2 regions of the Qipengyuania zhejiangensis genome follow, and region 2 is predicted to be linked to the other one. Evidence: predicted binding sites of a transcription regulator. Region 2 holds the regulator's gene; the other holds the start of a gene.
The links. The regulator LexA, encoded in region 2, represses DNA repair genes until DNA is damaged. The targets are predictions, from matches to a motif close to GTTCCNCNCTTGTTCT.
Positions count from the first base shown of each region.

Region 1: a site for LexA is predicted at 5,182-5,197, ahead of VR863_RS11565 (ribonucleoside-diphosphate reductase subunit alpha). Genes of this name have one in related genera too.

Region 1 is NZ_JAYKGO010000003.1:780,692-796,308, reverse strand. Features, by position in the region: gene nadB (L-aspartate oxidase) at 1-176, shown strand, start outside; gene VR863_RS11590 (energy transducer TonB family protein) at 404-901, shown strand; gene VR863_RS11585 (alpha/beta fold hydrolase) at 1,047-1,937, shown strand; gene VR863_RS11580 (DUF1330 domain-containing protein) at 1,942-2,238, opposite strand; gene VR863_RS11575 (peptide MFS transporter) at 2,417-3,784, shown strand; gene VR863_RS11570 (TonB family protein) at 4,161-4,658, shown strand; gene VR863_RS11565 (ribonucleoside-diphosphate reductase subunit alpha) at 5,250-7,286, shown strand; gene VR863_RS11560 (GGDEF domain-containing protein) at 7,435-8,646, opposite strand; gene VR863_RS11555 (PepSY-associated TM helix domain-containing protein) at 8,956-9,345, shown strand; gene VR863_RS11550 (ribonucleotide-diphosphate reductase subunit beta) at 9,650-10,708, shown strand; gene VR863_RS11545 (DUF1294 domain-containing protein) at 10,950-11,411, shown strand; gene VR863_RS11540 (HP1242/YdcH family protein) at 11,491-11,742, shown strand; gene VR863_RS11535 (thermonuclease family protein) at 11,759-12,361, opposite strand; gene VR863_RS11530 (hypothetical protein) at 12,398-13,057, opposite strand; gene VR863_RS11525 (DUF4440 domain-containing protein) at 13,158-13,715, shown strand; gene VR863_RS11520 (SDR family NAD(P)-dependent oxidoreductase) at 13,741-14,580, opposite strand; gene VR863_RS11515 (sulfotransferase domain-containing protein) at 14,712-15,617, shown strand, end outside.
Region 2 is NZ_JAYKGO010000001.1:1,036,229-1,051,845, reverse strand. Features, by position in the region: gene secG (preprotein translocase subunit SecG) at 1-81, opposite strand, end outside; gene tpiA (triose-phosphate isomerase) at 159-920, opposite strand; gene VR863_RS05015 (peptidyl-prolyl cis-trans isomerase) at 1,126-3,063, shown strand; gene trpE (anthranilate synthase component I) at 3,071-4,570, shown strand; gene VR863_RS05005 (phosphodiester glycosidase family protein) at 4,567-5,406, shown strand; gene pip (prolyl aminopeptidase) at 5,403-6,365, shown strand; gene VR863_RS04995 (anthranilate synthase component II) at 6,425-7,039, shown strand; gene trpD (anthranilate phosphoribosyltransferase) at 7,036-8,028, shown strand; gene trpC (indole-3-glycerol phosphate synthase TrpC) at 8,025-8,810, shown strand; gene lexA (transcriptional repressor LexA) at 8,960-9,649, shown strand; gene VR863_RS04975 (ComEC/Rec2 family competence protein) at 9,682-11,877, opposite strand; gene gltX (glutamate--tRNA ligase) at 11,906-13,366, shown strand; gene VR863_RS04965 (citrate synthase) at 13,377-14,663, shown strand; gene VR863_RS04960 (sensor histidine kinase) at 14,728-15,617, opposite strand, start outside.

The DNA of each region.
Region 1 (15,617 bases), on a different contig from region 2:
ATTACTACGGTCACTTCCGCGTCACGACCGACCTGATCGAACTTCGCAACCTGCTGGAATGCGCCAATCTGATCGTGCAGAGCGCGCTCCACCGGCGTGAGAGCCGTGGGCTGCATTTCATCCTCGATCACCCGAAAACCGATCCGGTTGCGCGCGATACGGTGCTCATCCCCTGACGTAAGCCGTTCGTCGGGTTACAGATGTGGTCAATAGACGGGCGTCGATCGTTCGGCGGGTCGATGTTGTAACTTTATTCCGGAAATGGTCTCCAGAAAGACAGAAGCAGTCGCACGGTGCGGCGCTTCGATCGACCATATTAGCCTCCGCACGAGCTTCTGGGACTGTGCTCGGCTTTCGGTCCAACATGGCCGGTCATCCCGATACCCCCAAGGAGGATGATCCGATGAACACGTTTGCAAAGCTTATTTCCGCCCCTGCACTGGCCGCAGCCCTGGCGCTCGGCGCGGCCCCCGTTTCCGCCGCAGGCGACGACGGTATCGTCGTTACCTCGCCCGGCGCCATGAAGGCATGGCAGGAACAGACCACCGACCGCCTCAACCGCCAACTGGACCGCGTCGATGCGTTCTCCCGTGGAACGGCGCTGGTCGGCACCGTGCAGATCCGCTTCACGCTCGACGATCAAGGGCGGCCTTCCAACTTCGAGACCGTCCATGCATCGGGCGATCAGCGTGCGATCCGCGATGCGCGGATGGCCCTTCGCAACCTGCGCGGTCTTGACGAAGCGCCCGTAACCAACGTCGGCGACGCGGTATTCCAGGCCAACATGATCTTCGCCCGCGATGGCGAGGAGAAAGAGCGGCTTCTCGCCGAATTGACCGGTGTGGAAAGCCAGCGGCTGGCTGCCGGCGGCAGTCGGGCGACCGTGACATTCGGGACCTGATCCCGGCCATCCCCACAAGACCGCCCGGTGCCGTGCGCGCCGGGCGGTTTGCCACATGCGCCGCGTGAATCGCGATTTGCCATGGACAAGAGCGCCGCTTTGCGGTGAATCAGTTTCGTAAAGCAACGATAAGGGAGAACGCCCGATGCCCAAGGTGACCGCGAACGACATCGTGATCCATTATGAAGAGCACGGCGATCCCGCTGCACCCCCGATGTTGCTGATCATGGGTTTCGGCGCGCAGCTGACGCTCTGGCCCGACGAGCTGGTCGAAGCCTTGGCGGGGCACGGCTTCCGCGTGATCCGGTACGACAATCGCGACATCGGTCTCAGCCACAAGTTCGACGGCGTGAAAGCGCCCGGCATCGTCAAGATGACGCTGCTTTCGAAGCTCGGCATCAAACCCAAGGTCCCCTATACCCTGGCCGACATGGCGGATGACGGTGCGGGCCTGCTGGATGCGCTGGGCATCGAAAAGGCGCATATCGTTGGCGCCAGCATGGGCGGAATGATCGCCCAGCATTTTGCCTCGCGGCACGCGGACAAATGCCTGTCGCTGACCTCGGTTTTTTCCACCACCGGCAATCCCAAGCTTCCGCCGGCCCGCCCCGAAGCGATGAAGGCGCTCATCACCCGCCCGAAAAGCATGGAAGAAGATGTGCTGGTCGATCACGGGGTGATGGTGGCGCGCACGATCGGATCGCCCGGCTATCCGTCCGAAGAAAAACGCCTGCGCGAACGCACCCGCACGAGCGTGCGCCGCAGCTTCTATCCCGAAGGGCCGACGCGGCACCTGTCCGCGATCGTCGCCGATGGTGACAGGCGTGCTATGCTCAAGGATGTCAGCGTACCGACGCTGGTGCTGCACGGCGAGGACGATCCGCTGGTGCCGGTCGAAGGGGGCCGCGATACCGCCGCCAGCATACCGGGCGCCAAGCTCAAGACCATTCCGGGATGGGGCCACGACCTGCCGCTGGAACTGGTCGATGAAGTGGCCGATGCCATCGCGGACCATGCCCGGTCCAGCGTCGGCTGATCCGTCAGGACGGCGGTACGAACCCTTCGGCGAACACCATCACACCTTCGGAATTGTCGGTCCGGTGGTGAATGATCGCCTGGTATTCGGGTGATCCGTACCAGGCGTGCAGCGCGTCTCTGGATTCGAACTTCAGCACGATGGTGGATTTGCCCGGGCGCCCTTCGGCGGCTTCGCTATGGTGATCGGCCACCAGCACCTCGGCCCCATGCGCGATCAGCGTCGGGACGACCTTGGGCGTGTATTCGGCGTATCCGGACGCGTCGGTGATGTCGTAGCTGGCAATGACATAGGCAGCCATGTGGCGTTCCCCGCGAATGAAGCGTGTGACGACCCACCCGTTCCATGCGCGGTAATTGGCACGCCGACAAGGGCGCCGCCGAACTTGCGGGCGCGGAAAACCGCGCTCCTCTGCAAGGACGATTGACAAGCCCCGCCCGTGGCCTACGCCTGCAGTCGGGTCCGGGGGGAACTATCACATGCATGCACCGACGGCGCGTAGCCAGGAACGTATCTGGGGCCATCCCAAGGGGTTGATCTTCCTTGCGCTCACCGAAGCGTGGGAGCGGTTCAGTTTCTACGGCATGCGGGCGCTGCTTGTGCTGTACATGGTGCAGGAACTGCTGCTGCCGGGCCGCATCGAAAATGTCGCGGGCATGGGTGCCTATCGCGGCTTCGTCGAAGGCGTCTTCGGCGAACTGAGCACGCAGGCCTTCGCCAGCCAGACCTTCGGCCTTTACGCCGGTTTCGTCTATTTCACGCCGCTGTTCGGCGGTTTGCTGGCGGACAAATGGCTGGGCGCCAAGCGGGTGGTCATGCTGGGCATCGCGCTGATGACCCTTGGCCATTTCGCCATGGTGTTCGACTGGTCGTTCCTGCTCGCGCTGCTGCTGCTCGTGCTGGGTTCGGGGTGCCTGAAGGGCAATATCGCCGCACAGGTCGGGCATCTGTACGAACGCCACGAAGAAGCCCTGCGATCGAGGGGCTATGCGATCTTTTCGACCGGCATCAATATCGGTGCCACCATCGGGCCGCTCGTGTGCGGCCTGCTGGCGCAGGTTTACGGCTGGCATGTGGGCTTCGGCGCCGCGGGCGTGTTCATGCTGGTGGCCGCAGTCGTCTATTTCTCGGGCTTGAAATACTTCGCGGCAGATCGCGCGGTCGCCCCGGAAGGGGAAACCCTCCCGCCGCTCACGTCGGCGGAATGGCGCCTGATCGGCCTGATCATTGCCGTGATGATCATCACCATGTTCCAGAACCTCGCTTTCGAACAGCTGTTCAACGTGGGGCTTTTGTGGGTGAACGAACGGGTCGACCTGACGGTTGGCGGGTTTGCCGTCCCACCGGCGTGGTTCGCATCGGAAGACAGCTTTGCATCGATCCTGGCCTTGCCCGTGCTGCTGGCGATCTGGGGCTGGCAGGCCCAGCGGGGGCGCGAGCCGGACGACCTGGGCAAGATTTCGACCGGTGCGCTGATCATGGCGGCATCGGCGCTGATGCTGGCGCTGGGTTCGCTCAGCGCGCCGGACGGGAAGGTTTCGATACTGTTCCCGCTGGCCGCCTTCTGCCTGTCGGGCTTTTCCTTCATGTACCAGTGGCCAACCGTCCTGGCGCTGGTTTCGCGGCGGGCACCGGCGAAGATCAACGCCCAGATGATGGCCGGCGCCTATCTCTCGCTGTTCTTCGTGGGCATCGCGTCAGGCTTTATCGCGCGGTTCTACGAGCCGCTGGGGGATACCGCATTCTGGCTGCTGCATGTCGGCCTGTCGGCTACCGGTGCCGTGATGGTGATGGTGTTCGGCGGGACGCTGCGGCGGCGGATGGACGCGCTCGAACAAGAGGGCTGAGAGCCTGCCCGGCGGGCCGACAAGGTCGATTTTTCGGCTGGTCTGACCATCCGTCGAACGGCCGCCGAATCCAATCCCGAGTCGCTTGCGCTGCGCTGTTGTTACGTTGCGGCCAGCACCTCTACTCGCGCATCGCGAGCCTGCGAAGACACCCGTGTGCGGAAATTTTGTTCCGCATTTGGAAGGACACGACAACATTATTTCAGGCTTTTGACAAAGCCGTCAGGAAGCGTAGATTTCGCGTTGCCTGGCGGTTTCCGCAGACATCGCCGGAGCGATCGACCCTAGACCGTCATCGCATTGATAAAAATCGACAGTCGCAACCTGTGTGATACCTTCTGCGGCCGATCATCTTTTGATTAGAAAGGATGATCCCATGAACAAGCTTACCATTCTTGCGTTATCTGCCGCGGCCACCGCCTCGATAATCGCGGTGCCGCTGGCCTCCCAGGAAATTGTCGTGTCCCCGCGCGGCACGACGACATTCGTGCAGGAGGTCTCGAACGACCTCAACCAGCAGTTGGAGCGCATCCCCATGGGGCCGCGGTTCGACAGCCATGGCATCGTCAAAATCCGCTTCCGCTCCTCTGAAGACGGCCGGCCGGTCGACATTTCGACCTACCAGTCTTCGGGGCGCAACCAGCTCGACGCGGCTGCCCGCCGCGCCGTCCGGGGTCTGACGAGCCTTGCGCCGCTGCCGCGCGGAGCCAACGGGGCCAACGTGATCCAGGCAAACATCATCGTTGCCCAAAGCGAACGGCAAATGGAGAACTACACCAGGCGGCTCGCCCGCGAGGAAGCCGCACGGATCGCCTCATCGCCCGAAGAACGCGCTGTGCTCGCCCTGACCCTGGGCGCAGACCCCGTTTCCTGACCCCTCAGATCTGGGGCAGGGGCCTTCTCGGCGCAGGGGCGGTGTCTGTCTGCGGGGTGCCGCCCCGCGCCGGGATCGCAATTTTAAAGACCATGGGCTCCGCTTCGGCGGGGCCCATTTGCATCCCGCCCGGATTCGAAAATTGCGCGCCCGGATTCCGATGATTCACAACCCGGACATCGAACTTTTGCCCGCAAAATTTTTTTCACGGATTCATTTTCCGGGTTGCACACCGCGCGAGTCCAGCTTGGTCCACGCGTCGCTGCGTTGCAGTGGCCTAGGACACCGTGACCAATGGCCTTCCGGCAGCGTTAAATTTTCATTGACCCTCTTGCGCAGGAGTCGCCAGTGATTCAGTATATAGTGGTCGGTTACCTGGGGGCACCCACAAGACCTAGCGGATGAGGCGTTTCTCCCCATATGGGGTGCAAGCCGGTTGTGCGCTGTCCTGTGGGGAAAAAGGGGATAAGTTTTCGCCCTTGGAGACACGAAAATTGCTAGGCGGGGATTGCAACCGCCGACTCGAACACATGTGGAACATGCGCATGGACATGCGCGGTTCTTCCAGGGCTTAAAACGGCGGGGATGATGATGGATTTCAAAAGCGGGGACGACACGGCGATGGCACTGGATCTGGATACACAGGATACCGCCGAAGACACGGCCACGAACGATGCGAAAGCACCTGAGAAAGCGGTAACGATGGACAAGGGCGATACAGGCAGCGAAGCGCTGGTAAGCGCAGCTGCAGGCGAAGCGCTGGCTGGCGCGATGGCCGAAGCTGCCAAGGCCGACAAGGAAGACAGCAAGAAGATCCTCGATCGCCGGTTCGATGTCCGCACCGATCCTTCGCGTGACGAAAACCTGACGGATTTCGGCCGCGAAACGCTGATCGATCGCTACCTGCTGCCCGGTGAAAGCTTCCAGGACCTGTTCGCCCGCGTCGCCGATGCGTTCGCCGACGATGCCGAACACGCCCAGCGCCTCTACGATTATATTTCGAACCTCTGGTTCATGCCCGCGACGCCGGTCCTGTCCAACGGCGGCACCACGCGTGGCCTGCCGATCAGCTGTTACCTCAATTCGGTTTCCGACAGCCTCGACGGTATCGTCAACACCTGGAACGAGAACGTCTGGCTGGCGTCGAAGGGCGGCGGCATCGGCACCTATTGGGGCAATGTCCGCGGCATTGGCGAACCGGTTGGCCTGAACGGCAAGACCAGCGGCATCATTCCCTTCGTTCGCGTGATGGACAGCTTGACGCTTGCGATCAGCCAGGGTTCGCTGCGCCGCGGTTCGGCCGCCTGCTACATCGACGTGTCGCACCCCGAAATCGAGGAATTCCTCGAGATCCGCAAACCGTCGGGCGATTTCAACCGCAAGGCGCTGAACCTGCACCACGGTGTGTTGCTGACCGATGCCTTCATGGAGGCGGTTCGCAACGGGGAAGAGTTCGACCTGCTGTCGCCGCGTGACCAGTCGGTCCGCAAGACCGTGGATGCCCGCAGCCTGTTCCAGAAGCTGGTTGAAACCCGCCTAGCCACGGGCGAACCCTACATCGTGTTTTCCGACACGGTGAACCGCATGATGCCCAAGCATCACCGCGAACTGGGCCTCAAGGTTTCGACTTCGAACCTGTGTGCCGAGATCACCCTGCCCACCGGGATCGACCACCTTGGCAACGACCGCACGGCGGTGTGCTGCCTGTCGTCGCTCAACCTTGAAAAATGGGAAGAGTGGGAAGGCGACAAGCAGTTCATCGAAGACGTCATGCGCTTCCTCGACAACGTGCTGCAGGATTATATCGACCGTGCGCCTGAAGAAATGGCCCGCGCGAAATATTCCGCCATGCGCGAACGCAGCGTCGGCATGGGCGTGATGGGCTTCCACTCCTATCTCCAGAAGAAGGAAATCGGCTTCGAAAGCCCGATGGCCAAGGTCTGGAACCTCAAGATGTTCAAGCACATCAGCGCCAAGGCCGAAGAAGCCAGCATGGTTCTTGCCAAGGAACGCGGCCCGTGCCCCGATGCCGAGGAAACCGGCGCGATGGAACGGTTCAGCTGCAAGATGGCAATCGCACCGACGGCGTCGATTTCGATCATCTGCGGCGGCACCAGCGCCTGCATCGAACCGATCCCGGCGAACATCTACACGCACAAGACCCTGTCGGGTTCGTTCGTGGTGAAGAACCCCTATCTGGAAAAAGTCCTCCAGAAGAAGAGCAAGGATTCCACCGCCGTGTGGAATACGATCCTCGAACGCGGCGGTTCGGTCCAGCACCTCGATTTCCTGACGACCGAGGAAAAGGCGACGTTCAAGACGAGCTTCGAAATCGACCAGCGCTGGTTGCTCGAATTCGCGGCCGACCGCGCGCCTTATATCGACCAGGCGCAGTCGCTGAACCTGTTCATCCCGGCCGATGTCGACAAGTGGGATCTGATGATGCTGCACTTCCAGGCATGGGAAAAGGGCATCAAGTCGCTCTATTACCTGCGGTCCAAGAGCGTGCAGCGCGCTGGCTTTGCGGGCGGCGTGGAAGCCGACAACACCGCCGATGCGGCCCGGATCGAGCTTATGGCTGCCGGAGCCGAACCGACCGATTACGAGGAATGCCTCGCCTGCCAGTAACGCGGCCGGCAACGGGCGAACATCACAAGCCGCTTCCCTCCGGGGGAGCGGCTTTTTCGTATCTGACGCAATCTGTTCGAAGGCGTCCGGTTTCAGGTCGCTAACACGGCGCCGTCCGCAAAATGGCAGAGCGCCCTCTGCCTCGCCCTCAGTCCAGTTCTTCCATTGCGGAATACGCCAGTTCGACCCTGTTCCGCCCGCGTTGCTTGGCGCGATAGAGCGCTTCGTCGGCGCGGGCGATGAGGTGGCCCATCGAATGCGAACCCGATGCGGCGCAAACACCGATGCTTGCCGTGATCGCGCTGCGCATGTGCGGTCCGGCGATAATGTCCAGCGCGGCGATCTTCCGGCGCAGTTCCTCCGCCACGACCATCCCCGTCCGTGGTCCGCGTTCGATCAGGATAGCCACGAATTCCTCGCCGCCGAACCGGGCGGCGTGCCCGCCGTGGCGCAACAGGCAATATTCGATCTCGCGGCAAACCTGGACCAGGCACTGGTCCCCCGCCTGATGGCCGAACTGGTCGTTGAAGCGCTTGAAGTGGTCGAGATCGATCATCATCACCGCGATTTTTCCATCACCGGCGCGATCGGCCATTTCGGCATAAACCCGTTCGATCGTGCGGCGGTTGGCCAGACCGGTGAGCGGATCGCTTTCCGACAGTTCGCGCAGCAGGCTGTTGCTTTGTTCCAGGTCGAGACGGACGAAGCCATGCTTCAGGCTCCGCAAGAAGTCGCGCGCCTCCAGCATCCAGACGCGCCGGGCCAGCATGACGGCACCGACCGCCGAAACGGAGAGGAACACCATGTGCTGGAGCATGAGTTCTGCCGGCAGGGCGTGCGGCAGCAGCCCGGCGATGAACGTGGCGAGCGAATAGACGAGCGCAAAGCGCACCTTTTCCGTCATCGTGAAGGGGAGCGCCTGAAGCGCCATCGCCAGAAGCACAACCGTTGCCATGCTGTAGCGCGCGATCACGTCGGACGATCCGAAGCTGGAGATGGATATCGCCGTGGCCGCGAAGAACGACAGCGTCGCCATCACGGCCAGCTTGGCCGGTGCCACCTTTCCGCGGCGCAGCAGCCATAGGGCGATGTAGGTCAGGGGAAGGGCAAACGCGGCGCGAATCGCCAGAACGATGATCGCCACATCCGGCATCACCAGGAAATCCAGCAGGCTCGACACGGCGATGACGGCAAGGCCAAGCTTCAACTGGAAAGCCAGCTCGGTTGCCGCCGTGCTTTCGCGGTGCCTGTTCCATTCCTGACGCAGCTCTTTTGGCCAATCGCTCACCCGGCGCGTTTCAGCGAGAGCCGCATCCACGGATTTGCGCAAGGCAAGGTCAGGGGGTGAGAACAGGTCCATGGTGACCCGGTTAATAATCCGCACAAGTTAAGCCCGTGCCGAAACCCTTGGTGTCCGCGGTGTTGCGCGAGATGGTGTCGAAAAGGTTAAGCGCCCGTTTAGGACAAATGAAAACTTCGCTTATCCGGCGGGGTTTTGCGGTTGCGGCCGCCAGTCTGGGCCGTGCCCATTGGCCGGTTCACCACGGCTCCGTCGGGTGGGACGGATAGCACGCGGCGCGGCGCGACACGGTGCGACAATTCTACTCTTGCGCCAAACAACGCTCCTGTTATTTGCAATTGCAAATCACTCGCAAAAAGGAATTCTCATATGCGCAAGTGGCACCGCTGGCTGTCGCTCTTTTTCGGCGTTTTCATGCTCTTCATCGCGGCGACCGGCCTGCTCAGCCACTGGGCAGCCTTGTGGCCCGTGGCCGAACCGACCGCGGCCGAACTGGCGTTGCAGGAGCCGCCCGCCGGGTTCGAATGCCCGGAAGCCTGGCGCTGTACGCCGCCGCGACCCGAAACCGGCCCGCGCAGCCTGGTGGGCTTCTTCCACCATCTGCATTCTGGCGACGAATTTGGCCCCGTCGGTACCGCGATTTCGATCCTGTCGGGCTTTGCCCTGTTGTTCTTCTCGTTCTCGGGGCTGTGGCTCTATATCCAGATGTGGCGCCAGCGCGCGGCAAGGGGCGCACGGGACCGCTGGTTCTGGAAGTAACGCGGCGGCGCCTTGCGCGCGGCCCTTCGCGGATAGAATTGACGCCCCGCCTCGATCGAGGCGGGGCGCCGGGGTTCGCAGACAGGGTCCGCAAAGGGGGGGAAACCGAACCACGCCGCTGTTCCCCGGAAAATCGATTGGTCTTTAAGGACTTGGCTGGTTAACGGACGAAACGGGGCTGCGTTCCACCGGCTGCCGCTTTCAGCCCACAGCTTATCCCCGCCGAATCATTACCCCTTGCCTTCGATTCCGCGGCATGATTCCCTATATGAGTCGCTCGCGCCTGATCCATGGAGACCACAAGATGTCGTTGCTCGAAGCCCGCAAGACCTACAAGCCCTTCGAATACCCCTGGGCTTACGAGTTCTGGAAGCGGCAGCAACAGATCCACTGGATGCCGGAAGAAGTTCCGCTCGGCGAAGACTGCCGTGACTGGGCTCAGAAGATCACCGAGCACGAGCGCAACCTGCTCACCCAGATCTTCCGCTTCTTCACGCAGGCCGACGTCGAAGTGCAGGATTGCTATCACGACAAATACGGGCGCGTGTTCAAGCCGACCGAAGTGAAGATGATGCTCACCGCGTTTTCCAACATGGAAACGGTGCACATCGCGGCATACAGCCACCTGCTCGACACCATCGGCATGCCCGAAAGCGAATATTCCGCTTTCCTCGAATACGAGGAAATGAAGGACAAGCACGATTACCTGCAGCTGTTCGGCGTCGACACGGACGAAGACATTGCCCGCACGCTGGCGGTGTTCGGCGGCTTTACCGAAGGCATGCAGCTGTTCGCCAGCTTCGCCATGCTGATGAACTTCCCCCGCTTCAACAAGATGAAGGGCATGGGCCAGATCGTCAGCTGGTCGGTCCGAGACGAAAGCCTGCACTGCGAAGGCATCGTGCGCCTGTTCCACGAATTCGTGCGCGAACGGGACTGCTACACCAAGGCGGTCAAGGAAGACATCATCGACATCTGCCAGAAGTCGGTGCGCCTCGAAGACAACTTCATCGATCTCGCCTTCGAAATGGGCCCGGTTTCCGGGATGACGCCGAAGGAAATCAAGAAGTACATCCGCTACATCGCCGACTGGCGTCTGGGCCAGCTGGGCTTGCAGCCGATCTACATGGTTGAAGATCACCCGCTGCCCTGGCTCGCCCCGCTGCTGAACGGTGTGGAACACGCCAACTTCTTCGAACAGCGCGCCACCGAATATTCCAAGGGCGCGACCAAGGGCGACTGGAACACCGTGTGGTCCAGCTTCGACAAGCGCAACAAGGCCAAGGCCGCGAACGAGGAAGTAGTCGTCGACGAAGGCCCGGGCCTGTTCGGGGACGACGCGGGGGCGCAGGCAGCGGAGTAGTAAACTCCGAACGTTTGATCTCACGCGGGTTGCATTCGCCGCATAGGATCATAGCCGGGGCAGGGGTCTGAGGATCACCTGCCCCGTACCGTTCTGCGGGCATGCGCGACCATGTTCACGCTTGCCCGGAACGCCGTGACAAGCCGTATCGGGACGGCCATGGATCTTCGGGCAAACTGCAAACACTTGTTCAGAATTTGCAGATAGAGATCCCTGCATATTCAATCGCATGGACGCTCCAATGCTGCTTGCAGAACTCGCCACCTACTTCCTGATAGCGATCAATTTCCTCGCGTTTGCCGCTTTCGGTTGGGACAAGGCGCAGGCGGAAAGTGGTGGGTGGCGTGTAACCGAGAAGACACTCGTAACGCTCGCATCGCTAGGCGGCATATTTGGTGCCTTGGCCGGGCGCGCTGTCTTCCGTCACAAGACCAGAAAGCCGGGCTTCAACGCAAAACTGTGGGCCGGGGCGCTCAACAGCCTGGTCGTCGCAGGCTTCTGCTACTTTCTGTTTATGAGCGTTCCCGGCCCCCGGTCGCCGGAGGACGAAGCCCAGATGGAAACCGTCATGGCCAGCGTGCAATATTCGGGTTGCGACGAAGTGAGGGCGGCGGGCAAAGCGCCGCTGCATTACGGCCAGCCGGGTTACCGCGCGGAGATGGATGGTGACGGAGACGGCCTTGCCTGCGAACCCATCCGTTAACGATGCAAATTGATCCAACGCAATGACGCCTCAGCCGAGTGGGTTAGGGTTCTTTATAAATTTCGAGGAAGGACCCCACATGTCGCAGCACACGCCCAACGAACTCACCACGATCTTTGCCCGCGACCGCGAACTGGTTACGCGGTTGAAGCAGGAGGATGCGCATTATGCGCGGCTGGCGGACGAATACCACGAGGTGAACCGCCAGGTGCACCGCATCGAGGCCGAGACCGAGGCGGCGAGCGACGACCGCGCCGAAGCGCTCAAGAAACAGCGCCTCGCCCTGCTCGACGAGATCACGGCCATCGTTTCCAGGGCTCGCGCCGCCTGACGCCGCGCGGTGCGGGTCAGCGGCACCAGTCGATCCGCTCGGTTCGCCACCCGCCCCCTTCCGCAAGGCCCAGCCCGATCATGTGGTCGGCAAGGTAATCGCTGCCGCGCCGCACTTCGCGCAGTTCGCGGCCGTAAAATTCGCGCGGGGGATTGGTGCCGCCGGACCATTCGAACGGGCCTTGCGCCAGCCAGTCGTGGAGCGCGCGCTTGGCGATAATCGCCTTTTCCCGTTCGGCCGGGCAGGCGCCTTTCATTTCCGGCGTATCGAACCCCTTGAGCCTGATGCGCCGGTCGTTTGAAAGATGCCCGTAACGCACCGTGTCGCCGTCGATCACGCAGGCGCTGTTCGCCCCCGGTCCGCATAATTCGAACCGTGTCAGCACCTGCACCCAATCGTCCGACGCGCGCGGCCCATCCTGCGAATACGGACGCCGGGGGCCTTCGACGAAGAACCAGACGCCGAGCAAGATGCCGAGCAGCAGGAAGGGCGGACCCAGCCACCGAATGCGCCGCCATGTTCCGCGCCACCGTTGCCGCCGCTGCCAGCGCGCATCGAATCGAAGCGGCTTGGGCGGCTTACGCCCCCACTTCGACCGGCGTGTGCTTCCCCGTGCCATGGCCCTGTCCCCGCGCGTCGTCAGCGCAAGGTGCGGTTACCAGCCCCACGCGGGCGGCGGCGCGGGGGCCGGCTCGCTCGCGTCGAATTCCACGCGGAAACGGCGCGTCGGATCGTTGCGGCGGGTAAGCTGATAGACGAAGCGGGCGTCGGACGTGCCCGCCGGGTCGATCTCGATCCGCCAGACATTGGTCAGCGATGCGTCCAGACCTTCCTTCTGGAACAGGTCGATGCTGTGCCGGTCGACCGGGAAATTCTGCGCGGTCGCCGTGCCTCGATCACCGGTCGTGCCGCCATAGAAGGTCACCGCATCGCTCTCGCCGTCGGCATGGCGATGGTCATGCTTGAGGGTGAGGAATTTCGTGCCCGGCTCGCTCGTGGTGACGATCTCGCCGCGCGTCACGATCCAGGTGCGCGACCGGTTCCACCCGCCGGGTGCTTCGGTATCCTCGACATGGAACGCGATGGCGATACGTGCCTCACTGCATTCGGCCCAGTGCGCCACCATGCGTTTGCCCGCCCAGTCCGCGTCGCGCGCATCCTCGCTCGCCATGCCGCCCGTGTAGGCCTTGCCGCAATGGCTCGACAGGGCGGACCAGAAGGCATCCTGCGGCGAAGGGCCGGGCGCCGGTGTGGTGGCGCACGCGGCGAGCGCAAGGGGGGCAAGCAGGGCGGGCAGGTGACGGGTGCGGATCATCCGCGCACCGTAAAGCCCTGGCGGCCAAAAGAAAGCGGGTTGCTCTCGCGTTTGCTAACTGTATTAATAAAGCAATACACAAATTTGAAAGTTTCCGCCCATGCTGACCAGCCTCGTCCTCGCCGTATTCCTTGCCCAGGCTACGGTCCCGGCACCTAGCACCGCGCAAACCACGCCCGTGGGGGAGGCGATGGAAGCGGCCATCGCAGCCAACGACGCGAAGCTGTTCTGGGCCTTCTTCGAAGGCTGCGATCCCGATGCGGTGGCAGACCTGATCCACCCCGATTACCGTATGCTGCACGACCTTGCGGGAATGCCCTTGTCGAGCGGCGCGCAGACGATCGACCAGCAGCGCGACCGGTGTGCGAGGCGTGCCCCGGGCGGTGCGGAGGAAGGGTACCGCAATCGCCGCATTCTGGTGCCGGGGTCGCGCCGGATCCAGAAGCTGGGCGACTGGGGCGCGCTGGAAGAAGGGCATCACACCTTTTACGAATGGAGCGCGTCAGGCAACAAGGGGACCGGCGGGTGGGAGATGACCGGCGGCGGGCGCTATATCCACACGTGGCAATGGATGCCGCACGAAGGCCGCTTCCGACTGCTCGAAAGCCTCAGCATCGATCACGGCGCGGCCGCGCCCTACCCTCCCGCACCCCGGTAACGCGGGCGGCCTCGTGCCGGGCGCGTCAGCGTTGCGGCACGCGGTCTCGGATGCGGTCGAAGCCTGCGGTGATGTTGGCGAAACGTTCGGTGACGATCGGTTCGAATTCGGTATCGGTGAGGATGTACGGCCAGTCGCCTTCGATCCCTTCGCGCACCAGTTCGCCGACGTAACGCGGGTCGATCCCGTGGGCGATGGCCTCACGCGCGGTTTCGACGATCTCGTTCGCGCCTTCGTTCATTTCCTCGATGTCACCGAAGCGGGATGGGAGGTTGCGCCGCGAATCCATGATCTGCGTGCGGATGAAGCCGGGGCACAGCACCGAAACACCGATCCCGCGCGCGGCCAGAGTCGGGCGCAGCCCTTCGCTCAACGCGACGACACCGTATTTGGTGACGTTGTAGGACGGGTTCACCGCAGCCACCAATCCGGCGATCGAGGCGGTCGAGACGATCTGCCCGCCTTCGCCGTGGCCTTCGATCAGCGGGCCGAAGATCTCGACCCCCCACACGACGCTCATCAGGTTGACCCCGATGGTCCAGTCCCAGCTCGAATCGGTCCATTCGCCGTAATCGCCGCCGCCGCCGACCCCGGCGTTGTTGACGAGGATGTGGACCTTGCCGAACCGTGCGACTGTTTCGTCGGCTGCGGCCTTGAGTTCGTCTTTCAGGCTGACGTCGGCGCGAATGCCCGCCACGTCGGCGTTGGTGGCGGCAAGTCCGGCAACCGCGGCGTCGAGCGCGGCCTGCTCGATATCGCACAGCATGACCTTGACCCCGGCTGCCGCCAGCGCCTGCGCAATGCCCAGGCCAATCCCCGATCCGGCGCCCGTTACGAACGCCACCTTGCCTTCGAGTTGCTGCATCTCACCATCCTCTTTCGCACAAGCGCCCCATCGCGGAACATGGACCTGACCCGAGGCAAGGGCAATGGCCGTGACTTTGCCCGCCGGGTCATGCAATAATCGTGCGGGGCGCGTTGGATAGGGGATCGACCATGACCGGTGGAGTTGGGCGCCGCGCGCGCACCATGGAAGAAATGGGCGCCAACATGGCGGCGTTGCACGAGGGCGAGAAAGCCAACTTTCGTACGCACGAACCCCGGCCCGGCGATGTCTTCATCACCAGCTGGGGCAAAAGCGGCACTACCATGATGCAGCAGATGTTCCACCAGTTGCGCATGGGGCATGCCACGGGCGCAGGCGATATGGATTTCGACGACATCAGCCGGATGACCCCGTGGGAAGACACGGCGTTGATGCTGGATTTCGACATGACCACGCCGCAGCGAGCCGAACCGCGCGGCTTCAAATCCCATCGGGAATACGAGCGCCTTCCAGCGGACGCACGGTATGTCGTCACTCTGCGCGATCCGAGGGAAACCTATGTGTCCTTCCACCGCTTCTTCGATGGCTGGCACATCGAGAGCGGTGCCTTCACCCTCGAGGAATTCTTCCCGATCTGGATGATGGGCGGGCCAGGCGGGACCGATTATTTCACCCATCTGCTGAGCTGGTACGCGCGCCGCAACGAACCGGACACGCTGCTTGCCACCTACCGATGGGCAGCAACGAACAAGACCGCCATGATCCGGCGGCTGGCGCGTTTCATCGGCATCGAACCGAGCGACGATCTTGTCGCCCTGGTCGAGGCGCACACCACGCGGGAATTCATGCATGCCCACAAGGACCGCTTCGACGATGCGATGGTGTGTGCGGCCATGGAAGAAAAGCTCGGCATTCCCGCCGACAGCGATTCCACGAAGGTCCAGGCCGAAGGCAGCGACGCCAGGCAGGTTCCGCCCGCGATCGCCGCGCAGATCGACGCCATGTGGGCCGAACGGGTCACACCGATCACCGGGCACGTCGATTTCGCCAGCCTCGCTGCTGAAATCGACGCTCTG
Region 2 (15,617 bases):
GCCTTCCGAGCGTTGCATCAGGATGACACCCACGAGGGCGGCTGCGACGATTGCCTGGACGACGGTTAGGAACAGGAACATGACAACAGATACTCTTCAGTATGAAATACGTGCGGCGCATCTAAGCGCACACGAGGGATACGACAAGGCCGCGGGTGTCAGGCGTCCTCGGCTTCGGACGCAGCAACAACAATCCCCAGGAAGCTTTCCGCCGAAAGGCTTGCACCGCCGACCAGCGCCCCGCCCACTTCTGGGGCGGAGAGAATTTCGCGAGCGTTTTCGGGTTTGACCGATCCGCCGTAGAGAATCCGGACCGCCGCAGACGTTTCCGCACCATAGGTTTCGTCGAGAAGACGGCGGATGGAGGCGTGCATCGCCACCACATCGTCCACGGTCGCGGTGCGACCGGTGCCAATGGCCCAGATCGGCTCGTAAGCGATTGTCAGGCGTTCCGCCGGATCCTCGATCGAGGGAAGCGACGCTTTGAGTTGGCCGAGGACGAAACTTTCCGCCTCGCCCGCGTCACGCGTGTCGAGGGTTTCCCCGCAACAAAGAATGACGCGCAGGCCCCCTTCAAGCGCCGATTCGATCTTGGCGTTGATCAGCTCGTTGCTTTCGCCGTGATCCTGCCGCCGCTCGCTATGGCCAAGAATCACGAATTTCGCGCCAGCGTCGGAAAGCATGGTGGCGCAGATGTCGCCCGTGTGCGCGCCTTCTTCACCCGGATGGCAATCCTGCGCGCCGATGCCGATCTGTTCGGCTTCGCGGTGCACGGCATGAATAAGCGTGTACGGCGGAGCGAGAGCGACCTCGACCTTCATGTACCGCTGCGCAGCCCGGTCGATGGCGCGTGCTTCGGAAAGCATCGCGCGCGTGCCGTTCATTTTCCAGTTTCCAACGATATAGGGCCGTTCGGCCATTGCGACTTCCTGCGATGAGTGGATTGGGGCCCCGCTATATAGGGACGATGTATCGCGCCCCGCTAGAGAAGCTTTCTTCACACGTCAAAACCCTTTGCGACCTGTTGCCGCGAGGTCGCAGGGCGGATAAAGCGCTGCGTCGATGCGGCCAGCACCATGCCGGCCGCGATGCACCAACACTTTTTACCGGGATCGCCCGCCAGCCATGCTCAGTTTCTTCCGCAGTTTCTTCAAGACAAAGATCGGCCTTGCTGTCGCGCTCGTCTTCCTCGGCCTCATCGCGCTCGCCTTTGCCAGCGCCGATGTATCGAGCACAGGCACTTTTGGCGGCGTGGCCGGCGGTGACCGCGTGGCCGTGGTCGGAGACGAAAAGATCGGCACCGCCGATCTGGTGCGATCGGCGAACAGCCAGCTCGATCGTCTGCGCCAGGAACAGCCCACCATGTCGATGGCCGCCTTCATCGGCCAGGATGGCCTGGAGGGCGCCCTCAATGCTCTGATCGACCGGTTCGCCATTGTCGGGTTTGCGAACAAATACGGCATCCGCGCCGGGGATAACCTGGTGAACAGTGAAATCCGGCTCCTTCCCGGGTTCCGTGGCCCCGACGGCAATTTCAGCGAAGAAGTATACCGCCAGGCGCTCGCCCAGGCGCGCATCAGCGATGCACAGGCCCGCGAAGACCTGGGCACCGGCCTGATATCGCAGCAGATTTTCGTGCCGGCCACGTTTGGCGCAACGGTCCCGAACAAGCTGGCTTATCGCTACGCACAGCTGTTCAAGGAACGCCGTCAGGGCACGATCGGGCTTCTTCCCGCGGCAGCCTATGCCCCCAGGGGTGATGTGAAAGACGCCACACTGCGCAGCTATTACGATGCCAACCGCAGCAGCTTTATCCGCCCCGAACGGCGCACCATACGGTACGCCACGTTCGACAGCGCGGCGCTGGGCGACCGCATAATTCCCACCGATGCCGAAATTGCGGCTCGTTTCGAACGGGACAAGGCAAAGTACGCGGCTAGCGAAACCCGCAGCGTCACCCAGTTGATCGTCCCCACTCAGGCCGCCGCGCAGTCGATCCGCGAACGCGTCCAGGGCGGCGCATCGTTCGCCACCGTCGCGCGCGAAGCCGGCCTGCGCGCCGCGCCGCTCGCCGATGTCAGCCGCGCCGATTTGACGACCCGTTCCTCCGCTGGTGTCGCGCAAGCCTATTTCGCGGCGGCGCAAGGCAGCGTGACGACGCCGGCCCGCAGCCCGCTTGGTTGGCACGTGGCCCGTATCGATTCGGTGAATTCTGTTCCCGGGCGCAGCCTGGCCCAGGCCAACGGCGAAATTGCCAATGCCCTCCGCGAAGAGAAGCGAGCCAACGGCCTGGCCGAACTGGCGATCGAGATCGAAGATCAGATCGGTCAGGGCGCGACCCTGGCCGAAGTGACCGAGGAACTGGGGCTCGAGCTTTCGACCACCCGCCCGGCAACTGCGGACGGCCAGATCTACGAAGCGGCAAACCAGACGCTACCGGCGGTTCTGGCCCCCGCCCTGTCGACTGCGTTCCAGATGGACGAAGAGGAGCCGGAAATCGCGCCGCTCCAGTCGGGCGAAACCTACCTTGTCTACGAAGTGGCGGACATCACGCCTTCGGCCACCGCCCCCTTCGCCGAAATCAAGGGCCAGGTTGAAGCGCGCTGGCGCCAGTCCGAAGGGCTCAAGCGTGCGCAGGCTGCCGCGGATCGTGTGCTCAAGAGCGTGCGCGGTGGTGCCACACTGGCCACAGCGCTTGCCGCCGAGAAGGCACAGCTTCCCGCGCCCGAACGGGTCGACCTGACCCGCGAGCAGTTGGCTGCCCAGCGCGAACAACGCATTCCGCCCCCGCTTGCGCTGCTTTTCAGCATGGCGGAAGGCACCACCAAAAAGCTTGAAGCCCCTCGGATGGCGGGCTTCTACGTGGTCGACCTCGAAAACATCGCCATGGACGATCTGGATGCCAACGATCCGCTTATTATCCAGGCTCTCACGCAACTCGGCCCGCTCATGGGCGACGAATATGGCGATCAGCTTCGCGTAGCCATGCGCGAGGAACTGGGTGTCGAGCGTAACTCCGATGCCGTCGCTTCGGTGCGCAAGCAGCTCCTTGGCGAGAACTGAGGCCAGCTTGACAACCCAGCTTGAAGGAACCGACCAGGCCCTTGCGGAAATCGCAGCCGGGCGTCCGGCGTTGGTGTGGCGCAAAGTCGTGTCGGACACCGAAACGCCGGTTGGCGCGGCGCTGAAACTGTTCGTCGAAGGGCGCGGCGATTTCCTTCTGGAATCGGTCGAGGGCGGAGAAGTGCGCGGGCGATACAGCCTGATCGGCATCGATCCCGATCTGGTCTTTCGCGCAACCGGCAACGACGCGGAGATAAACCCGAACTGGCGTGAAGATCGCGGCGCCTTTGTGGCGTTTGGAACAGGCTCGATGGAAGCGCTGCGCGAACTGGCAGATGCCTGCAGATGCGCCGTGCCCGAAGAATTGCCGCCGGCGCTTGCCTGCCTGGTCGGCTATTTCGGTTACGAGACGATCGGACTGGTCGAAAAATTGCCGCGCGCGCCGCAGGGCGAGTTGGACTTGCCCGACATGCTGTTTGTCCGCCCAACGGTCATCCTCGTGTTCGACCGATTGTCCGACGCCCTGTTCTGCATTGCGCCGGTCTGGGCGAACGGCTCGATAGAAACCGCGCAGGAGCGCATCGACGAAGCGCTTCGCACGCTTGCCAAGCCCGCCTCTGCTCCGCCGCCGCAATCGGTCGATCATATCGAACCAGCCCTGACCCCGACGATGGCGGCTTCCGATTATGAGGCGATGGTGCTGCGCGCCAAGGATTACATCGCGGCGGGCGACGTCTTCCAGGTCGTGCTTTCCCAACGCTTCACTTCCCCCTTCGCGCTGCCACCGATGACGCTTTATCGCGCTCTACGCCGCGTAAACCCTTCGCCGTTTCTCTATTTCCTCGACCTTCCCGGCTTCGGCGTGGTCGGATCGAGCCCTGAAATTCTGGTGCGTGTTCGCGATGGAGAGGTAACGATCCGCCCCATCGCCGGCACACGGCCACGCGGCGCCACCCAAGCCGAGGATCGGCTGGCCGAACAATCGCTTCTGTCCGACCCGAAAGAGCGCGCCGAACACTTGATGCTTCTCGATCTTGGCCGCAACGACGTGGGCCGCGTCGCCGAATCGGGAAGCGTGGTCGTCACCGAAAGCTATACCGTCGAGCGTTACAGCCACGTCATGCACATAGTCAGCAACGTCGTCGGGAAACTGGCCACCGGCAAGGACGCCATCGATGCGCTTTTCGCCGGTTTTCCTGCCGGGACCGTCAGCGGCGCGCCCAAGGTGCGCGCATGCCAGATCATCGCCGAACTGGAACCCGCCACCCGCGGGCCTTACGCTGGCGGCGTCGGGTATTTTGCACCCGATGGTTCGGTCGACAGCTGTATCGTCTTGCGCACCGCAGTGGTCAAAGACGGCACCATGCATGTGCAGGCCGGCGCCGGGATCGTTGCAGACAGCGAACCTGCCTATGAACAACGCGAATGCGAAGCCAAGGCGGGCGCCCTGCTCGCGGCGGCCAAAGAGGCGGTTCGCCTCGCCCAGGAACCCGGTTTCGGACAATGAAAATATACTTCGCCACACTTGCCCTGCTTTCGCTGGCCGCTTGCGAAGCGCAGCCGGAGGGTGAACCTGTCGTCCGCACCCGGATCGACGGCAAGGAAGGGCCTGCCTCCGCGGCCCCGCCGACGGACCCGTCCGCCACGGTCGCTAGTTCGGTCGAGAGCGCATGCCGTTCGATCATATTTGAAAATACGCCGCTGACTCATTGCCTCGCCATCCCTTCGCGGCACACCATTTCGATGGATTTGGCACCGGACGGTCAGCCGCCCTACCGCAGCCTTTCTTCCTTCGCGAAATCACGCGACCCCGAAACGATCGCCTTTGCGATGAACGCGGGAATGTTTGACGAGGAAGGCAATCCGGTCGGATATTTCGTCGAGGATTCAGAGCGGTTGAAGGCACTCAACACGGCCGAAGGCGAAGGCAACTTTCACATGAACCCCAACGGGGTGTTCTACGGCACGGGCGGCGAATGGCATGTTCGCACAACCGCCGATTTCCTCGCCAATGTGAGCGAGCGTCCCGAATTCGGAACCCAGTCCGGCCCGATGCTGGTGATCGATGGCAAGCTGCACCCCGAGATTACCCGCGACGGCCCTTCCCGCCTCACGCGGAATGCGGTCGGCGTCGATGAGCAGGGTCGTGCCCACTTCGTCATTTCGAACGCACCCGTTTCCTTTGGCAAGATCGCCCGGTTCTATCGCGACGAGCTGTCCGTGAAGAACGCGCTGTTTCTTGACGGGAATGTCTCGCAGCTTTGGAATCCGGCGACCGAAAGGCTGGATCAGGGCGCGCCCATCGGACCGATCGTGGTGGTGAAAAGGAAGGCCTCCCAATGACGCAAGATCGCCGCACCCTTTACCCGGAAATCGAACCCTACGAGACCGGAATGCTCGAGGTTGGCGACGGTCATTCGATCTACTGGGAAAAGGTCGGCACACCCGGCGCAAAGCCAGCGGTCTTTCTTCATGGTGGCCCCGGTGCCGGATGCAGCCCGGGCCAGCGCCGCCAGTTCGACCCGGAACTGTATGATGTCCTGCTGTTCGACCAGCGTGGTTGCGGGCGTTCGACCCCGTTTGCCAGTCTGGCGGACAACACGACGTGGCACATCGTGCGCGACATGGAAAAGCTTCGCGAGATGTGCGGCCATGATCGATGGCTGGTCTTTGGCGGGAGCTGGGGATCGACCCTGTCGCTTTCCTATGCCCAGACGCATCCGGAACGGGTGAGCGAGATGGTCTTGCGCGGTATCTTCCTTGGCCGCCAGATCGAACTGGACTGGTTGTGCACCTACGGCGCCAGCGAACTCTACCCCGAAGAATGGGACGCGTTCGTCGGTCATGTGGACGAGGACCGGCAGGACGACCTACTCGAAGCCTATCGCGACCTGCTGGACGATGCCGATCCCGAGGTCCGCAAGGCCGCAGCGGCCGCATGGAACCGCTGGGAAGGCGTCACGGTAACGCTTCTCCCCGAAGAGGATACGATTTCGCACATGGCCGATGGCGAGAACGCCGTGGCCACCGCGCGGATCGAAAACCATTACTTCCGCAACGGTTGCTTTCTGGAAGAAGGTCAGCTGCTCGACGACGCTCACAAGCTCGCGGGCATCCCCGGCGTGATCGTCCAGGGCCGCCATGATTGTTGCACCCCGCCCCGCTCCGCCTGGGATCTCAAGCAGGTCTGGCCGCAGGTCGACCTCCAGATCGTGCCGGACGGAGGGCATCTGTACACCGAACCCGGTATCACCGATGGGCTGGTGCGCGCATCGGATCGCTTCGCGGGCAAGCAGGCGTGACGTCACGGCGAGCTTTACTTGCTTGAAAGCACGGGCTCGTCCCGCCATTGACGCCTCGAATGACCCAGCAACCGCCCATCCTCGTCGTCGACAATTACGACAGCTTCACTTTCAACCTGGTCCATTACCTTATGGAACTGGGTGCCGGAGTGGAGGTCGTCCGCAATGACGCCATTTCGGCGAGCGAAGCGATTGCCACCGGGGCGGCCGGTTTCCTGATATCCCCCGGCCCATGTACGCCCAACGAAGCGGGCGTCAGTCTCGATCTCGTGGCGGCCTGTGCTGATGCCGCCAAGCCTCTGCTCGGCGTGTGTCTTGGGCACCAGTCCATCGGACAGCATTTTGGCGGGAAGGTCGTGCGGGGCGGATTGATGCATGGCAAGACGTCACCCGTGACGCATGACGCTAGCGGCGTGTTTGCCGGATTGCCGTCTCCGTTCGTGGCCACGCGGTACCACTCGCTCGTGGTGGAAAGCATCCCCGATTGCCTTGAAGTCAACGCCACAAGCGAAACGCCCGGCCTCGATGGAAGCAGCGTCATGGGGTTCCGCCATCGTGAACTGCCGATCCACGGTGTTCAGTTTCATCCGGAAAGCATTGCGACCGAACATGGCCACGCCTTGTTGGCCAATTTCCTGACCTTGTGCGGGATCGACGCGAAAGTCCCTGCATGAAAACTCTGCCTGATTCACGATCGCATTTGAGCGAGGACGAAGCCGAGGAAGTATTCGGCTGGATCCTCGACGGAGAAACGAGTGACGAGGAAATCGCTCGCTACCTCGTGGAAATGTCGACGCGAAGCGAAACGGCGGACGAAATTGCCGGTGCCGCGCGGGCGCTTCGCGCAAGATTGATCCCGCTCGATGCACCAGAAGGCACGGTCGATTGCTGCGGCACGGGCGGCGATGGACACCATACCCTCAACGTTTCGACGGCTGTAAGCCTGGTTGTGGCAGCCTGCGGGGTGCCCGTGGCCAAGCATGGCAATCGCGCGGCGAGCAGCAAGGCGGGCGCTGCCGACACGCTCGAAGCGCTCGGGCTGGATATGGAAGCGGCGGGAAGAACTGCCGAAAAGTCCTTGTCCGAGCTGGGAATTTGTTTCCTTTTCGCCAAGAATCACCACCCGGCGATGGGCCGCATCCACCCAATTCGCCAGCGCTTGGGTGTGCGCACGATATTCAACCTGATGGGGCCGCTTTCCAATCCCGCGGATGTCAGGCGGCAATTGATCGGCATCGCACGGCCGGCCTATGTTCCGATTTATGCAGCAGCGAAGGCGAAGCTGGGCACGGATCGCACGTTCATCGCTTCGGGAGACGAAGGGCTGGACGAATTGAGCCTGGCCGGCGGCAACGAACTCGCCGATGTGGTCGACCACGATTTTGCGATGCGTCGGGTGGACGCGAGCCAGGCTTCGCTTTCCCACACGCCCGTTGACGCGATCAGGGGCGGTGATCCCGCGCACAACGCTCGGGCGCTCCAGGCGCTCTTGTCTGGTGCGCCCGGCGCCTATCGCGATGCCGTCCTGTTCAACGCCGCCGCCACGTTGATCGTCGCAGGCAAGACCGACGATTGGGCGCAGGGCGCCCTGATCGCAGCCGAGGCCCTCGATTCCGGCAAGTCGAAAGCACTTCTCGAAAACTGGATTGCGCTGGCACGATGAACAAGCTGATCGAAATCTGCGCAACCAAGCGGGAAGAGGTTGCCGCTCGGAAGGCTCAACGCAGCCTGACCACGCTCGACAGTCTTGCGCGCGAACAGTCGCCCACACGCGGCTTCGCAACCGCTCTTGCCGCAGCGCAGGAAAAGGGATTCGGCCTGATTGCAGAGATCAAGAAGGCGTCGCCGTCCAAGGGCCTGATCCGGCCCGATTTCCGCCCCCCCGACCACGCCAGAGCCTACACCGCCGGAGGTGCCGCATGCCTCTCGGTCCTGACCGATGCCCCGTATTTCCAGGGGCACGAAGACTTTCTGGTGGAAGCTCGCGCGGCCTGCCCGATCCCCGTCCTGCGCAAGGATTTCATGGTCGACCCCTGGCAAGTGGCCGAAGCCCGCGCCATCGGGGCCGACGCCATCCTGATCATCGTCGCGGCCCTCGATGACGGCGCGATGCATGAAATCGAGGAAGCGGCGATCGAACGCGGCATGGACGTGCTCGTTGAAGTGCACGACGAAGGCGAAATGGAGCGGGCATCGCGGCTCTCCTCACGTTTGATCGGCGTGAACAATCGCGATCTTCGCACCTTCGCGACCGACCTTGCAACGACCGAACGCCTCGCTGCGCTCGCTCCGAAAGACGCGCTGCTGGTGGGCGAAAGCGGCATTTCCAGTCACGCCGACTGCCTCCGCCTGGAACGCGCAGGTGTGCGCAGCTTCCTGGTTGGCGAAAGCCTCATGAGGCATGGCGATGTCGAAGCGGCGACGCACAAACTTCTGAACGGCTGAACGAACGCGCACGGGACAATAGGCGAACACCTGTTCTCCCGGCGATTGGTCGGAAATGGCGCAATTGCTTGACTTAGCGAATCACGTTGCTTACTTGTTCCGCATTCGTTCACAGGGTTGTGAACAGGCGACACGGGAGTATCGCGAACATGCTGACCGCCAAACAGCACGAATTGATCCGCTTCATCCAGCAGCGTCTGGAAGACACCGGAATTTCACCGAGCTTCGAAGAAATGAAGGAAGCTCTCGACCTCAAGAGCAAGTCGGGGGTTCATCGGTTGATCTCGGCCCTCGAGGAACGCGGCTTCATCCGTCGTTTGCCCAACCGGGCGCGCGCGCTCGAAGTGGTCAAGCTTCCCGAAGATGCCGTGACCGGCGCTGCAAAACCGCGCGCGGTCAACGATACCGTGACGGCGGTTGTCCCGCCGAGGACCGCTGCCCCGCAACCGGCAAACGACATTATCGACGTTCCGCTCCACGGACGGATTGCGGCAGGCGCGCCGATCGAGGCTATCGAGGGCCAGTCGAGCATGCCGGTTCCTGCCGCCCTCCTCGGCCCCGGCGAACATTACGCTCTGGAAGTGTCTGGAGATTCGATGATCGAAGCCGGGATTTTCGACGGTGATTTCGCATTGGTGAAGCGCACCGACACGGCCCGTGACGGTGAAATCGTTGTCGCTCTGGTCGACAATGAAGAAGCCACGCTCAAATATCTCCACCGCGAAGCCGGACGGGTACGGCTCGATCCGGCGAACGGATCCTACGAACCGCAGGTTTACGACACGCACCGGGTCCAGGTGCAGGGCAAACTGGCAGGATTGCTTCGCCGCTATCACTGATGCGGCGTGATGGTGCGCGCCGGTCGGGGCAATCAATCCTCGACCGGCCGCCACCACCCGTGCCTGCCCTCGCCCTGCGCCACCGTTTCGACACGGCCGCTATGCAAATATAGGGCCGTTCCGCCTTCCCGTTGAAGGAAACGACGATCGGCTTTGAGCCAAATTGGCCGACAGGAATACGGCAGATATCGGTCAGCAATCACTATGTCGGCCTGTTCGCAAGCGGCAGCGAGCGCGCGCTCCTCGATCAGATTACGGCTCCGGGCGACAAGGATACGCCAGGGTTTTTGCCCGCGATCCAGGACAATGGAACAGAAATCCGGGCTGCATCGTGCGCCTTGCCATTCGGCAAGAGGTATCGGCGGTGTCTGGATGGCGGACATTTCCCGCAGATTGTCCTGCGCATAGCTACCGGCGCTGTCCCGCAATACCAGCAACCGGCCGTCCCCTGCCCGTATCCCGACATCCCGCCCGTCTCTTGTGATCAGCATGTCGGCGGGGGGCGCGCTCCACATCATCAGCGCACCCAACGCAGCGATGCCCAGGCCCCACAACCTGGTCGGCCCTCTCCATAACGCGAGCCAAAGTCCCCCACCGACGAAAACCAACACCGCGGCAAGCGAAATGCGCGGGGCCAGTTTCACCGCGCCCGGCTGATCCGACACGGTGTGCGCAATTCCAAGCAGCAGATCGAGCGATTTGCCCACCAGCCACCAGGCCGGCGATCCAGCCCCGATCAGATCGAGCAGAAGCGCAATCGCCACAAGAGGCATCGAGACGAACGTGACCAGCGGAATAGCCAGCAGATTGGCAAGCGAACCGTAAATGCCCGCTCTGTGAAAGTGGAAAAGCACGATGGGCATCAGCGCAATCTCGATCACCAGGCCGGTCAGGAACAGGATGACCACCCGGCGCCCTGCCTTGCGCCACCAGCCTTCCTCACGTGGTGCGAGATATTCGCGAATGGGTTCGGCGTTATGCAGCGCGACGATCGCCAGCACGGCAGCAAAGCTCATCTGGAAGCTCGGCCCGACCAGCGCCTCGGGCCACAGGCACAGAACGATCATCGCGGCGACGGCCACCATCCGCATAGATAACGGCTCACGCCCCATGGCAAGCGCACCGAGCACCAGCAACGCGCCGATGCAACTGCGCACCGTGGGCACTTCGGCACCCGTCAGCAGGGTATAGGCAACCCCCACCAGCGCCGCGGCCCCCGCGGCAGCCAAAGGCAGTCGGACCCGCAAGGCAAGCCACGGCCAAAGCGACAAAACCCTCATCACAACCAGAAAGGCAGCGGCAATGATTGCGCTCACGTGGAGCCCGCTTATCGACAGCAGATGGGTCAGACCAGCATCGCGCATTGCCACTTCGTCGGCAGCGGGGATCGATCCGCGGTCACCGCTCGCAAGGGTTGCCGCAATCGCCCCCGAAGACCCATCGAGATTGCGCCGGACATGGCCAGACAGGGCCCGCCTTACCCCTGCAATCCGCCCCGCTTCCCCGGTGGCCTCTTCCACGATCTCGATCGGCCCCACCACCGACCCCGTCGCCGCCAATCCGTCGAACCAGGCTCGACGGGCGAAATTGTACGCTCCCGGAACTACCGGCGGTGATGGGGGCATGAGCCGCGCCGCCAACCGCACCCGGGCCCCTTCCCGCAACGCGCTGGTGTCCTCGTCCAGATCGACATTGACCCGATAGGCCACGGCACGGCCCCGGCTTGCGTCCCGCGCTGCCAGCACAAGCCGGATGAGGTTTTCCGATGGCTGCTCTTCGCGTGAGAGAATGCGGGCGTCGATGCGTTCGAAGCGCGGGGCATCGATGGGCTGCGCTCCGACCAGTTCCGATCTGGTCCATACCAGCGCGATGCCGGCCGCGATGGTGAGGGCCAGCACGACGACGGAAATCAACAGATACGCCCGATCTTCGCGCCCGCGCCACACGGTCGCCGCCCCGAGCGCAGTAAGAATGAGACCAACAATGGCGCCAGCCCATTGCCACGGGTTGTCGAGCGCGAACCACAGCCCGATGCCGCTCGCAAACCCCACCGTCACCCACGGGCCACGATCGAAGCCTGAAGCGCCCAGAAAACCGTCGATCCGGTCGCCCGGAACCCCTGCAAAACTGGACAAGCGCCCGCGCATGCGCCAAGGGCGCCGCAATGTGTCGAGGGTGGGATCGTCCACCTCGTCGAACGGAACTGAAGGCGTCCCTTGCGTCGCCATGTAAGTATTTGAAAGGAAGCGAGAGAAAATGGCAAGCGATAGTGTGGACGCCGCCGGCAAGACCCCGGGAACGGTCGTCACCCGCTTTGCCCCCTCGCCCACCGGTTACCTTCACATCGGCGGTGCCCGGACCGCGCTGTTCAACTGGCTGTTTGCCCGGCACCACGGCGGACGCACGCTGTTGCGGATCGAGGATACCGACCGCAAGCGCAGCACGCAGGACGCGATCGACAAGATCATCGACGGACTCGATTGGCTTGGCCTCGATTACGATGCGCCGCCCCTGTTCCAGTCCGACCGCGCGGAACGCCATGCGGAGGTCGCCCACAAACTGCTCGACGCCGGGCATGCCTACAAATGCTTCGCAACCACCGAAGAACTGGAAGAAATGCGCGCTCAGCAGCGTGCCAACAAGCAGCCGCTGCGTTACGACCGGCGCTGGCGCGACCGCGATCCTGCCGAGGCACCGGAAGGCGCGCCCTTCGTAATCCGCCTCAAGGTTCCGACCGAAGGCGCAACCACCATTCAGGACGAGGTGCAGGGAAGCGTTACCGTCCAGAACGCCGAGATCGACGATTACGTCCTGCTGCGCGCAGATGGCACGCCGACCTATATGCTGGCCGTGGTGGTCGACGATCACGACATGGGTGTCACCCACATCATCCGCGGCGATGACCACCTGAACAACGCTTTTCGCCAACTGCCGATTATCCGCGCGATGGACGTGATCGAAGGCGGTTGGCCCGACCCCATCTACGCCCATGTGCCACTGATCCACGGCCCGGATGGCGCTAAGATGTCCAAGCGTCACGGCGCTGTGGGTGTGGAGGCCTATCGCGACGAGGAAGGCATCCTTCCCGAGGCGCTGTTCAACTACCTGCTCCGGCTCGGTTGGGGCCATGGCGACCGCGAAGAAATCAGCCGCGAGGAAGCGATCGAACTGTTCGACCTCAGCGGCGTGGGCAAGGGCCCCGCACGTTTCGATGTGAAGAAGTTGCAACACCTCAACGGTCATTACATCCGTGAGGCGGACGACCGGCGCCTGGCTGGCATCGTTGGCGAACAACTGGGCGACAGTGCCGATCTTGAGCTTCTCACAAAGGCAATGCCGGTTCTCAAGGTGCGCGCCAAGTCCGTGAAAGAACTTGTTGAGGGTGCAGCATTTCTATTTGCCAAACGCCCTCTCGAAATGACGGAAAAGGCGGCGTCTCTGCTCGATGACGAAGCACGTGACCGCCTTGCCGGATTGTCGAAAATGCTGCACTTGCAAAATGACTGGACAATCGAGGCTCTCGAAGCCACTACGAAATCGTATGCGGAGGCTCAGGAACTGGGCCTTGGCAAGCTGGCGCAACCCATGCGTGCAGCGTTGACGGGCACGACCACGTCGCCCGGAATTTTCGATGTACTGGTCCTGTTGGGCAAGGAAGAGGCGCTTGCTCGTCTCGATGCGCAAGCCGCCCCGGCAGGAACCACTGGAAACGTTTGAGGAGAAACGCGTGGCCGACAAGCAGGCAACTCTCGATCTGGGCGGACAGACCCAGGAATTCCCTATACTTCAGGGTAGTGTCGGGCCGGACGTCATCGACATCCGCAAGCTGTATGGTGCCACCGGCAAGTTCACTTACGATCCCGGATACAAGTCGACCGCCAGCTGCGAAAGCGCGCTGACCTATATCGACGGCGAAGAGGGTGTCCTGCTGCACCGCGGCTATCCGATCGGCCAGCTGGCCGAAAACTCCAGCTTCATGGAAGTGTCTTACCTGCTGCTCAACAACGAGCTGCCGAGCGCGGACGAACTGGACGATTTTACCTATACCATCACGCGCCACACGATGCTGCACGACCAGCTGCGCCAGTTCTACCAGGGTTTCCGCCGCGACGCGCACCCCATGGCTATCATGTGCGGCGTTGTTGGCGCTCTCTCGGCGTTTTACCATGACAGCACCGATATTTCGGACCCCGAACATCGCAAGATCAGCAGCCACCGTCTGATTGCGAAGATGCCGACGATTGCGGCCTGGGCTTACAAATATTCCATCGGCCAGCCTTTCATGCAGCCGAAGAACGACCTCAGCTACACCGGTAACTTCCTGCGGATGACGTTCGGTGTTCCCGCTGAGGAGTTCGAACTCCACCCTGCGGTCGAAAAGGCGATGGACCGGATTTTCATCCTCCATGCCGACCACGAACAGAACGCTTCGACGTCGACCGTGCGCCTCGCCGGTTCGTCGGGTGCCAACCCGTTCGCCTGTATCGCTGCCGGTATCGCCTGCCTTTGGGGCCCGGCGCACGGCGGTGCAAACGAAGCCGCGCTCAACATGCTGCAGGAAATTGGTACACCTGACCGTATCCCGCACTACATCGAGCGCGCCAAGGACAAGAACGATCCGTTCCGCCTGATGGGCTTTGGCCACCGCGTCTACAAGAACTACGACCCGCGCGCGACTGTCATGCAAAAGACCGTGCGCGAAGTTTTCGAAGCCCTGAACGTCAAGGACCCGGTTTTCGAAACCGCGCTTCAGCTTGAGGAAATGGCCCTCAACGACGATTACTTCAAAGAAAAGAAGCTTTTCCCGAACGTGGACTTCTACTCGGGCGTGATCCTTTCGGCGATCGGTTTCCCGACGACGATGTTCACCGCCCTGTTCGCACTTGCCCGCACGGTGGGCTGGGTTGCCCAGTGGAACGAAATGATCTCCGATCCAGGCCAGGTCATCGGTCGCCCGCGCCAGCTCTACACCGGCCCGACACAGCGCGATTACGTGCCCATCGGCCAGCGTTAAGACGCCGCCGATCCGGCCAGCGAACGCAAACGAACCAGGGGTGCTTCGGCACCCCTTTTTCGTGTCAGTCGTTTTCCCTTACGATCGGCAAGTCTTTGCCGGGTCCTTCGCGCAATTCGGTACGCATATCGTCTGCCGCAGGGACCGAGAGCGTGAAACGCGCGCCCTGCCCCGGCGCACTTTCGACGGTCAGATCGCCATCCATCGCCCGCGCAATCCGCCGCGAGATATAGAGGCCAAGCCCCGAACCGCCGTCACCGCTGCGGCCAAGGCGTTCGAATTTCTCGAACACGCGCGCCTGCTGCGTTTCATCGAGGCCGTGGCCCTGATCCGCCACCGTAATCAGCGCGCGATTTCCGATCCTGTCGAGCCGTATCCAGACCTGGCTGTCTTCCGGCGCGTACCGGATCGCGTTGCCTACAAGATTAAGCAAAATCTGTAGAACTCGCCGGAATTCGGCGATTGCCAGCTGGCTCTCGCCCTCGACGGGCGGCACGAGAGTAATTCCGCGTTCCTGCGCCCGCACGCCCAGAATCCCGCAAGCGCGCCGGGCAACGTCAGCCAGCTCGATCCGGTCAGGCGCGGTGACGAATTGTTCGGATTCGACCACTTCCAGGTCGGACAGGTCATCGATCAGGGCAAGCAGGTGCTGTGCCGCCGATGCAATGTCGGATGCGTAGGAGCTGTATTCATCTGCTATCGGACCGGCGAGCTTGGTCCGAATGGTTTCCGCGTTCGCGATAATGCGGTTGATCGGTTGGCGCAGTACGGGTGTCAGATCGCGGCCGAAAGATGCCCCTTCGATGGCGCTCGATGGCCCACCGCCTGTTGCCGCCGTATCGGGCGTGTCAGCGGTCAGATAAAGAACGAAACCGGCGCTTCCCGGCTGCGCTTGTCCGAGGGGTTCGAGATGCGCGGTCCAACGCCGCGCCGACCCTTCGATTTCGCAACTGG